Pirellula sp. SH-Sr6A: one gene and its partner. Each later gene encodes a partner of the first gene's protein in a complex. Links are inferred from orthologs where the notes say so. Each region holds a gene or a part of one and is shown on either strand. Other genes may lie near its edges.

The links.
Region 2: the proteins of VN12_RS10610 (region 1) and VN12_RS12080 are in contact, whole or in part, in a crystal structure (PDB 5UE9), measured with the Lactococcus lactis proteins. The link is inferred for Pirellula sp. SH-Sr6A from one-to-one orthologs. Residues at the interface, in WP_025017116.1 of Lactococcus lactis: Gly25, Phe27, Phe29, Glu32, Tyr33, Lys35, Tyr36, Lys48, Phe56, Thr60, Pro61, Arg62, Val63, Ala64, Glu65, Thr66, Ala67, Ser68, Gly69, Met70, Ile74, Gln77, Pro223, Glu251, Phe274, Ala275, Pro277, Phe278; in WP_023189152.1 of Lactococcus lactis: Leu4, Gln5, Ala47, Ser48, Met49, Leu50, Leu51, Arg52, Arg53, Met95, Leu98, Arg223, Met224, Ala225, Cys226, Ile228, Gly229, Ala230, Cys231, Tyr232, Ala233, Val235, Glu236, His237, Asn243, His244, Ala245, Lys247, Glu250.

The regions. Positions count from the first base shown.
Region 1 is NZ_CP011272.1:2,703,715-2,709,268, forward strand. What follows is about bases 1,039-4,038. They hold VN12_RS10610 (dihydroorotate dehydrogenase), read left to right. Parts: upstream 1,039-2,037; coding sequence 2,038-3,039; downstream 3,040-4,038. Other genes in these bases: VN12_RS10605 (helix-turn-helix domain-containing protein), read left to right, coding at 1,039-2,038; trpS (tryptophan--tRNA ligase), read left to right, coding at 3,098-4,038. Also shown: VN12_RS10600 (HEAT repeat domain-containing protein), read right to left, coding at 1-587; more of VN12_RS10605, read left to right, coding at 884-1,038; more of trpS, read left to right, coding at 4,039-4,063; deoC (deoxyribose-phosphate aldolase), read left to right, coding at 4,121-4,852; VN12_RS10625 (DUF1080 domain-containing protein), read right to left, coding at 4,929-5,554.
Region 2 is NZ_CP011272.1:3,104,114-3,109,519, forward strand. The notes cover bases 1,663-4,514. They hold VN12_RS12080 (dihydroorotate dehydrogenase electron transfer subunit), read right to left. Parts: upstream 3,610-4,514; coding sequence 2,716-3,609; downstream 1,663-2,715. Other genes in these bases: VN12_RS12075 (trans-sulfuration enzyme family protein), read left to right, coding at 1,663-2,711; VN12_RS12085 (alpha/beta hydrolase family protein), read right to left, coding at 3,669-4,448; VN12_RS12090 (hypothetical protein), read right to left, coding at 4,464-4,514. Also shown: VN12_RS12060 (TolC family protein), read left to right, coding at 1-372; VN12_RS12065 (MBL fold metallo-hydrolase), read left to right, coding at 481-1,263; VN12_RS12070 (hypothetical protein), read left to right, coding at 1,287-1,565; more of VN12_RS12075, read left to right, coding at 1,572-1,662; more of VN12_RS12090, read right to left, coding at 4,515-4,937; VN12_RS12095 (DUF1080 domain-containing protein), read right to left, coding at 4,943-5,406.

The DNA of each region.
Region 1 (5,554 bases):
ATGATGGTCGAGACTTGAATGGGATGCCGCGCATTTTCGAGCAACCGGAGAAGGGGCTCGACTTCCTTCGTGGTGGGAAGGGCAGCTTCGATCGCGGCGAAGCGGAGTTCAGGGCTCGGGTCGTCCTGCATTTGAGCGAGCCAAGTTTTGCGAGCATCGGGGTTCAACTGCGTGAGCCACTCGAATACTGTAGCTCGGGCTTCACCGTCTTGATCTCGATCGGCGAGAAATCGTTCCAGCGCGGCCTTCATGTCCTCGGGTGATTTGGAAACCAGCTCTTTCTTGTAGGCATGGCTGGCGAACCCCATGAGCCAGTTCTTTCCGATGGGGGTGGCACCGCGCATCGCCTGCAATGTTTGGAGAAGCGTGAAGGAACCCGACGTGCGGATCTGTGCGGCAAGCTTGCCGGCTTTCAAGGTATCGGAGTCCCCGACATCCATTTTGGCCAGTTCTGCGAGCGATGCTGGAACCGACGACTTCGAGTCTTGAGCTACTCCGGATTGCATCAATAGGGTTGAGCAAACCGCTGCACCGAAAAGGACTTGGATGCCGTGGAAAAATCGACCGGGAAAACACGTAGAAGTCATCGAGGAGGCCGCTTATGGAAGTTGGAAACTCAGTCTGCCATAGAGTATCAGATTTTTTTGGAAAAACCGAATTGGAATCGAGAAGGGGGGGCGAATCGCCGCAGTGCGAGTCTACTTAACTTTTAAGGGGATTTTGGTATCCTGTAAGTCCCCTCGTCGAGACATTCTGTCGTGTTATCAGGTATCTTTATAGAGATGCTGGGCCGCGATAGCGGTTCGATGGGGAACCTTTTCCAAAGGCTGCGCCTGCTGGCGATAGCGAGCACTCCTTCTGCAAGAAAGTTGAAATCAGGATCATGCGGTACGCATTCCGATTAGCAGAACTGTTAGGACATACCCCCGATCGAAGGAAGCGACCGGGGACGATCAAGGCGATTGTCGAATACACGGGGTTGGACCGTCACCAAGTCGCTGCGTTGCTGAAGAACGAGGCCAAGTACATACCGATCGAAGCGTTGTCGCGGCTTTGTGATTACTTGATCGAACATGGTTACGCCCGAGCGGAAGAGCTCCCCGGTGCGCTGTTTGCCGTGACTCCTGAGAACTTTTGGGAGATGCTCGCCCGACGAAGCCGGCTGGAGATTTGCGTTGGGGTTCGCAAGCCGCCCGATGACGAAAACGCTGACACCGCATGGATTGTAGCGTCGGACAGTGTTTTGGCTGGAGAGGTTCTCAACGGTGTTTCAACGTTGGGAGGGACTGCCAAAGCGGTTTCTGGCAAGAAGACGGCGGGCAAAGATGTTCCCCACATCGAACACTTGCGTCAGACACTGGTTTGGAGTCCGGGGACCATGTCGACCGAGCAGGTCCACGCTCGCTCTCAGAACGTCTACGATGATTTTTCGGAGATGAATGGCGACAAAGCCATGGTCTGTTTGGGGTCGGTGAAGAGCAACCCGACCGTGGAGCTGGTGTTGGCGAATGCGTTTGGATGCGATCCGTTCGTCTCCCAGGACGACGTGGAGAAGGCTTCCGATCGCGCTTGTCCCTTCTTTCTCCGATATCGGGATCACGATCCCCATCCTCCGGCTTGTTCGGCCGGGCGTCAGCTCAGCAAGTCGGAGAAGTCGACGGAGCCGGGGCTATACTACGAGAAGGCGGACGGAACTTGGGAGTTCGCAGGGGGAGCCACGCCGGGCAAAGACGCTGCCTTGGTGTTTTACATCTTCCGCGAGTCCTTGGGACGGCTGGAGATGGTGTTGAGCGGATTCTCCGGACGCGCTACGCGATTGCTTGCACGAACCTTGGCGCACCGCGCCGAAGACTTCTGGCCACCGACATTCCACGAGAATTACTTGCAAGTCGGTGCTTACCTCGTGCAGTACGAGGCCGAGGATTCCGCGGACGCGTCGCTGGATGTGCTCGCAACCGACACGATGGCCAATGCGACGATCATTCCATTGCCCACCGAAGCGATTGCCAAGCGTTTGGGTAAAGGCCAACCAGGTTGATGAATCCTACGGTTCCCTCACCCCAATCGGCTCAGTCCGAAGCGCCTGAATCGGGTCAATCCGTTGACAGAAATGGATCGGCGTCCACCGTCAACTTGTCGGTTCAGCTCGGTCGACTGACGCTGGCCAACCCTGTCTTGGTAGCCTCCGGGACGTTTGGATACGCCAAGGAACTCGCCGGGGTGGTCCCCTTTGAACGCCTGGGGGGGGTTCTTCCTAAAACGATCACGCAGAATCCTCGACCGGGCAATGCCCCTTGGCGGACGGTCGAGACCAGCGCGGGGCTGCTCAATGCCATCGGATTGGACAACGATGGCATCGATTATTTTCTCGCCAACCACTGGCCCTACCTCCGCACCTGCGGCGCTAACGTCATTGTCAGCATTGCAGGCAAGAGTCTTGAGGACTTCATTGCACTGGCCGATCGATTGAATGCGGCCGAGGGCCTTCAAGCCGTCGAGCTCAATGTATCGTGTCCCAATGTCGCGGGTGGAGTCGATTTTGGGACCGATCCGGTTCTATGCCGACAAGTTATCGAGGGGGTGCGAGGCGTGCTTTCATGCCCCATCATCACGAAACTGACTCCCAACGTAACACGCATCGTCGACATTGCCAAAGCGGCTAAGGATGGTGGAACCGATGCAGTTGCATGCATCAACACAGTTCTCGGTATGGCCGTCGACTGGCGCAAGGCGAGGCCATTGCTCGGCAACAACGTCGGTGGACTCAGCGGGCCAGCGATCAAGCCCATCGCGCTGCGCTGCGTGCATCAGGTCGCTAGCCAAGTCGATGTTCCGATCATTGGAATCGGAGGCATCGCGAACCTGGACGACTGCATGGAGTTCTTGGTCACCGGAGCGAGCGCCATCCAAGTGGGAACGGCCAACTACTACGACCCGTTGGCCAGCATTCGGATCCTCGAAGGCTTGGCGGCCGCCATTCAGTCCCTCGGCAAGACTCGGGTGCAAGATGTTGTTCGAACTTTGCAGTTGAATCGATAGACCAGTTTCTATCTTGGAACTGGTTCGGCTTATTCAAGAAAAACGAAACAAGGAATCCATGCGGGTACTAAGCGGAATACAACCGACCGGTCGGTTTCACTGGGGGAATTACTTCGGCGCGATCAAGCAGTACATCGAATTGCAGCATGACCACGAAGGTTATTACTTTATTGCGGATCTTCATGCGTTGACCACGGTCCGGGATGCGGAGGTGTTGCGAGGCTACGTCCGCGATGCCGCGTTGGATCTGCTGGCACTCGGACTGGATCCTGCCAAAGCGACCTTGTTCGTGCAGTCGGATATTCCGGAGGTATCGGAACTCTGTTGGCTGCTCATGACCGGGACTCCGCTAGGTTTGCTGGAGCGGTGCCATGCGTACAAAGACAAAAAGGAGAAGGGGATCAAGGCAGATGCAGGATTGTTCACTTATCCCGTTTTGATGGCAGCAGACATCTTGGCTTACGATGCGAATTGGGTTCCTGTCGGAGAGGATCAAGTCCAGCACATCGAAGTTTGCCGCGACTTGGCCCGAAGCTTCAATGCGCACTATGGCGAAGTCTTTACCATGCCTGAAGCGAGGATCGTAGCGGATGCTGCCAAGGTGCCTGGCACCGATGGTGAGAAGATGAGCAAGAGCTACAACAACACCTTGGGCCTCTTCGAACCGGCCAAAGACTTGCGAAAGAAGATTATGCGGATCAGCACCGATTCGCGTCCGATGGAAGATCCCAAAGACCCTGAAACCGACCATTTGTTTCAGCTGTATCGACTCTTTGCTACGCCTGAACAGACCGAGGAAGTTCGCGAGATCTATTTGCGAGGGGGATTCGGATACGGGGATATCAAGAAGCGACTTGCCGACGCCGCCGACGCTTACCTAGATCCGGCGCGTGCACGGCGAGCGGAATTGGAAGGGAACCCAGATCGAGTCGATCAAATCCTTCGCGAGGGGGCCGAGCGAGCCAGAGCGAGAGCGAGGGCGGTATTGGATCGAGCCCAGCGAGCTTGCGGGCTTTCTCGATAGCGATTTCGTCAAACCAACCACGTTCCCGACAATCTTACTTACGGACACCGACTGAATATGCTTGACTACACCTACGCCGACCTTTCCAAGATGATCGACCACTCGTTGCTCAATCCGACCTTGACGGTGGAGCAATTGGAGTCGGGTATCGATTTGGCGATCGCATACGACGTCGCGAGCATCTGCATCATGCCCTATTACCATCGACGTTGCGTCGAGCGGTTAAAGGGGACGTCGATTGCCCCGAGCAGCACGGTAGGATTTCCTCATGGTGGGCACACCACGCGAACGAAGCTGATCGAGGCGGAGCAGTTGATCGAGGATGGTTGTATGGAGCTGGACATGGTCAGCAACATCAGCGCCGTACTTAGCAGCAATTGGCGGCTGGTTCGTGAAGAGATCGGCGCCATGACCCGTTTAGCGCACAATGCTAATCGGAAGATCAAAGTGATCTTCGAAAACTGCTACTTGAGCGACGCTCAGAAGATCGAACTCTGCCAGATTTGTTGCGAACATAGTGCCGACTGGGTGAAGACGAGCACGGGCTATGGAACCGGTGGTGCGACGCTCGAAGACCTCCGATTGATGCTGGATAATGTTTCAGGTGGCGTGCAGGTCAAGGCAGCGGGGGGAGTTCGAGACTGCGATGCGCTCCTTCATGTACGGAGCATGGGAGTCACCCGCGTGGGAGCCTCGCGTACAGCGGAAATTCTTGGCGAGGCCCGTCAGCGGCTAGGGCTCCCTCCGATTACCGTAGCCTCATCCCCTTCCGCCAACCCCGGCTACTAGCAGTGTTCGTCTGCAAGTAGCGGTCATCAACCTAACGCTCGTGCGCGGCAGCGATCGCAGCGCCGCAAACGGGGATCTATTGCAGATCCTTCAAGCGAATATTTCGGAACTCGGTCCACATGGGTTTCCCAGCGTGCAACTGGAGGGCGATAACCCCTTCCGAGAGAGCTAACGCTGGGTCGTTGTCCGTGAAGTCGAGCACCAGCTTTCCATTCATGAAATGCTGAACGTTGTTGCCTTTGGCTCGAATCGTCACTTCATTCCAGTCATTCAGTTTGAAGAGTTTTTCGTAGGCAGCGGCGTCGATCAATGTCTCTTGGACCTTCTTACCATCTTTCTCCCAAGATGCCTTTTCGCCCGTCAAACAGATACGGCCTCGCTTGCCACCTTCGTCGTAAATGAAACCCGACACGTTCGGAAACTTCACCTCATTGCGAAGCTCGTGCTGGTATCCTCGCACGACCCATTTGTTCTTCGCCGAGTTGTCTGTGATATGTTTGGACCGATATTGAACTCCGGAGTTGTTATCGGCCGTGCATCGAAATTCGAACTTGAGTTCAAAATCCTTTGGCTTCCCTTCGGTCCAGATCAGGAACGTATTCCCCTTGGCAGGATTCTCGGCCGTTGTTTCGCCGTGGATGATTCCGTCTTTGACCGACCAGTAAGCCGGATCACCGTTCCAACCTGTAAGATCTTTCCCGT
Region 2 (5,406 bases), 400 kb from region 1 along the record:
GCGCTCGAAAAACTCGTGTGCGATTTCGAATACAAACTCATGGAAGCAGGAGCGCAAGTTTACCGATCGGTGGAACGGACCAAGGGGACTTATCTCTCTATCTTCGCAGCGCTGCGAGCCGCCGAAGCCGCTGCCGCAGAAGTGGAAGCGTACGATTCCCGACTGGAAGACTACTTCTCGGAAAACGGGTCTACCAGCTCGATCCTCAACGAATTGATCGATGCCGAAATGCGGTTGGTCGCCGCGGAACGCGAACTCGCCACCCGACAGGTTGAGCACATGCAGGCCTTGATCCAAGTCAAATACGAATCGGGTACCCTGATGACCCTGACCACCGAAAACTCCCCGCCAGAAGACATTCCACTCCGCTAACCGTTTTTCATTTGCTTTCCTGTTCCCTACAATGCCCAGTCGGCGACGCCGCGACCATCACCGATGGCGAGTCGTCACGTCTTCTCTTCCACTCCGTAGGCAGACCGAATGCTCCAGCGCAAATACATCTTTCCCAATGTGATCGAACTGAACGTCCAAGCGGGACATTTGATCGGATGCAACGTCTACCTTATTCACGACTCGGAAGAGTGGGCTCTGATCGACGTCGGATACGAAGACGATGTCGATGAGATCGTTGAGCTCATTCGAAATTTGGACTTCGGCCTCTCGAAATGCAAAACCCTGATCGCCACGCACGCTGACGTCGATCACTGCCAAGGGCTCGCGAAACTCAAACAAATTCTCAAGACCACCGTCACGGCCCACCCGAAAGCCGCTAGCTTGCTCGAGGCCGGAGACCGGCTCAAGACGTTTGCCGAAATCGAAGCGCAAGGTATCCATGAGGAGATGCCTGCTGTCACGGTAGAGAACCATGTGAACGATGGGGATATCATCACCATCGGAAACCTTTCGCTCGAAGTTTGGTCAACTCCCGGTCACGCAGACAGTCAGCTCGCCTTTCGCCTTGGAAACCTCCTGCTGAGCGGGGACAATATCTATCGGGATGGGGGAGTGGGGGCGATCGACGCACACCACGGTAGCGATATTCCCGACTTCATCGCATCCCTGAAACGCATCCGAGAGGCGGACGTCGAGTGGCTTCTTCCCAGCCATGGACCTTACTTTCGCAAGGATCCGAAAATGATCGATCAAGTCATCGCGAGGCTGAACAGCTATCTGCACCTCTCCGATTTCGGAACTTGTGCCATCGGCTGGCCATTGATCGATCAATGGGAACAAGAAATCGCAGAAGGAAAGCTTCCTTCGTAATCGGATCAGACTGTAATCGGATCATGACGGAACCCACGGCCGCTCCTCCGCAACCTTCCCCACAACTTCCCTCTGGGCGCACGCCGCTGCTCGATCGGCAGACGACTCGTGTGATTGTATTCGTCACGCTGTTCGGAGTTACTGGGTTCCTCGGCCTGCCACTCCTATGGTTCAGCCGCGCATTCTCCCGGCGTGAGAAAATAGTTTGGTCGGTGATCAACACGCTCTATACGCTCGCCTTGATCGGAATCACCGCGGCGATCTGCTGGTGGTCCTATCTTCAGTTCAAAGCGATTTGGTAGCCAAACATGAAACAGCCCAACCCACGACCCCTGTCACCTCCGATCCAACTCTCCGGCGTCTGGGAAATGGATTCTATCGAACAAGCCGATGGGATTCTCGGAGGCACCACAGAAGGCTTCGTCTATCGCCGCGACGGCCACCCCAACGCCACAGACCTCGCCCACCAGCTGGCAGCGCTCCATCGCTTCGAACACGGAATAGTGACCGCGCAAGGGATGAGCGCACTGGCAGCAGCCTGCTTGTCCCTCTTGAAACCGCGCGACACGGTGATCCTCGCTCAACCCTTATACGGCAAGACCTCCTACCTGGTCAAAGAAGAGCTCCACCGGTGGGGTATCAAGTGGATCGATATCGATGCGACCGATCTCAACGCTTGGGATACAGCCTTGGCCCAACGACCGCAACTTGCCATCGTCGAGACCATCACCAACCCACGGATGAGCGTCCCGGATCTCCAAGCCATTTGCGATCGGGCCCACGGAGCCAACCCCGACCCCTGCATCGTTCTCGTCGACAACACCTTCGCGACCCCCGCTCTTTGTCAACCGAGTCGCTTCGGAGCCGATCTCGTAATGGAAAGCTTGAGCAAATTCGCGTGCGGGCATGGCGATGCCATGCTCGGCTTCCTGGGCGGCAACTCGGAGGTGTGGGGCCGCATACGAAGCACGGTCAGCGCCTACGGACTGGCTAGCAGTCCGCTCGATTGCTGGCTGACTCAGCGAGGCCTAGCGACCCTCGATGTCCGCATGGAACGAGCTGCCGCAACCGCCCAAATCCTCGCGGAACGCTTCGCGAACCACGCTTCCTTAAGATTTCTCGACTATCCGGGCCTTCCCACCGACAAAAGCAATCACGTCGCCCGCGCCCAATTTGGCCAACGCTTCGGAAACATGATGACTCTGCACCTTCACGGAGGCATAGACGCTGCGAATCGATTTATTGCACGCACCCAGAACGCGATCCCCTTTTGCCCTTCCCTCGGTGACACACGAACCACGTTGAGCCACCCCGCATCCACGAGCCACCGCTCCTATGCGACGGATGCGTTGCAACGACTCGGGATCGACGGCGGAACGCTTCGCTTCTCTATCGGTTTAGAACAACCGGATGCACTGACCCTCGCTATCGAAAAAGGTCTTGCTTAGTCGCTCATTCCCAAACGATGGTATCGCCCGGGAAGATCGGACCATCGATGCACGTTCGCTTGTAATCCCATTCGCCATCCTCTTGCCGGACCTTGGCAACGCATGTGAAACAAATGCCGATGCCGCATGCCATCGGTGTTTCCAAAGAGACTTCACATGGAACGCTGTAGCGAGCAGCGATCTGGCTCACGGCGCGCATCATCGGTTCCGGCCCGCAACAAACAATTCGCTTGCTACTGCTGGGATTCTCCTCCAACAAGGGGACCAGCACGTCGGTCACCCTTCCTGAAACTCCGATCGAACCATCTTCGGTCGCGATGTGGACATCGCTGCAGGCCGATTGAAATTCGGGAAGCCCTGCCAAATACTCGCGATTCCTAGCTCCATAGCAAAGCGAAACTCGCTTCGCGTAGGCTTCGGTGCAAGAATCTGTTCCGAATGCTCGTTTTCCGAGAGCGGCGAGAGCCGTTGTTAGCATGGGAGTTTGTCCGACTCCTCCCGCAACGAGGATCAAATGCTCGACAGGGGACGTTGAGAAGTGATTGCCCAAGGGCCCCCAAATCTCCACTTGATCACCCGCAACACACTGCGAAAGGGCGCGCGTGAATTTACCTTTCACGATATAGACCACGCTGATCGCCTCCGGCTTCCCATCGGCGCCATCATGGACATCGTAGAGTGCAAACGCTCGACCGATCAAAGGATCGTTTGCCCCGGCGATGCGCACCATAAAGAATTGTCCGGGCAAGGTCCTGCGGGCAAACGCAGGAATCGCGACCGTCAATTGCCAAGTATCTTTCGCAATCACCCGATGCCGACAGATCTGGGTCGACACGAACTCGAATCGAGGTGAGCAAACTCCCGTGGTACTGGCCGGGGCCAGGGTTGTGCTATTCATAAATCCATTAAGGACGAGGATGAAGTTTCAAAAAGTAGTATCACCAATCAGTGCACCTATCAGTCGAACGACTGGCACCAACTATTGATTTGAGTTGCGACCCATCGACAATGCTTTTCGTCGGTGAGCAAGTGATTGCAGTTGGGTAAGGTTATCAGCGATCGAGGCCCCTCCGGCCGAGTCCTTGCATTGGCGAAATCGCAATTCCATAACGCGTGCTCGTACGCAACCGTCTCATCCGTCGGAGAGTGCAATGCCAACATCGGCTTTCTCAGCGCCGCAACACTCGCAGGAAGATCAAAACTGCGGAAATCTTCGAGCATCTGCCGCTCAACCGGATAGGTAAATCCTCCAATCGTGACTTCCCCTCGCCCCTCTAGCACGATGGATGGATCCATCGACTCCAAGAGGGAAGCCAAATGGTGGGTATCGCTCGGGGTAGCCAATGCGATCACGCCGATCACGGACTCAATCGATTGAGTCATGGCCAAACTCGCAGCCCCGCCGAAACTATGCCCCATCAGAAAATCCGCCCCGTCGTACTCCTGTTCTAAGAACTCCGCGGCGGCCTGCAAATCCACACAATTGGTGCTGAAATTCGACTTGGCGAATTCTCCCTGGCTCCCTCCGAGCCCTCGAAAATCGTATCGCAAGACGATCCAACCGAGATTCGCTAACTCGCGAGAGATTCGAACGATCGCTTTGAGATCTTTGCTGCATGTAAAACAATGCGAGAAAAGTATCGTCCCTAGCCGCTCCGCATCGGGTACCTCCAGGATGCCGGTCAATTCCAAACCATCCGAGGTCGGAATGACGACCCTCTGCGAATGTCTAGCCATGTCGTATCCTCCTCGTTACCGTACGCGTCGCATCGAAATCGTTCCCGTATCCTTGGCCGCTGCAAAGGATCCGTACAAGCCATTTCCTAACACCATCGAGTCCATGCGGTAACTGCCAAGCATCGGCCCCAGCGGTTTGTTGGCCATCAACCGCACATTCCCCGCCGCATCCATCCTGGGTTGCATGGAAACTTTGTACGTAAAAGGAATCACCACAAAGAATCGACCGCTGAAGCGAGCATCGTATCCGCCTTGCCCGTTGGCCCGAATCGTCGCCCGCATTGGTCCTTGATGACCCGTCGACTGACTTTTCCACTGACCCTTCCAAGTTCCCACTGGACTACCCGCCCAAGCGACCGAGTTCATCGCACCCGCGAGCAACGCTCCGAACACGCATACCATCCACAGGTTCTTCATCGAAAACATCTCCAAACGCCCCAACTCATGCAGGAAATACGAACAAGTTCTCATGCCAGGGATGCGACTCATTCGCACTACTTCCCAGGCTCGTACATCTTCGCCAAATCATCCAGCGGCACGATCCAAACATTTCGATACTCGGTGGGGCTGTTGTGATCTTGCAGAAACACAGGCCCCACTTGAGTCTCTTTTAACTTAGGTGCAATAACTTGTAAATAAGGAGTCGTGCCGAAGCGAAAGGGATGGAATACGGAGCGGGGCTCTTCGAACGGTGTGTTCTCTTGAACCTTCGAACCGTTCAACCAAGCTGTGATACGGCCCGGTTCCGTGATGACCCCCGATTCGTTTCGCCGTGGGGCGCGATAACGGATGTCATAGACCTGCCATTCTCCAGCAGGTTTCGCAGCGTTCACCAGGGGTTTTGCAAACCCGTAGATCGAGCCTTCGTCCTGCTGCGAAAGCTTGTCCTCCGGTCTTCCATGACTGTCGAGGATCTGGAGCTCGTAGTGGCCATGGATGTAGATACCGCTGTTCCCCT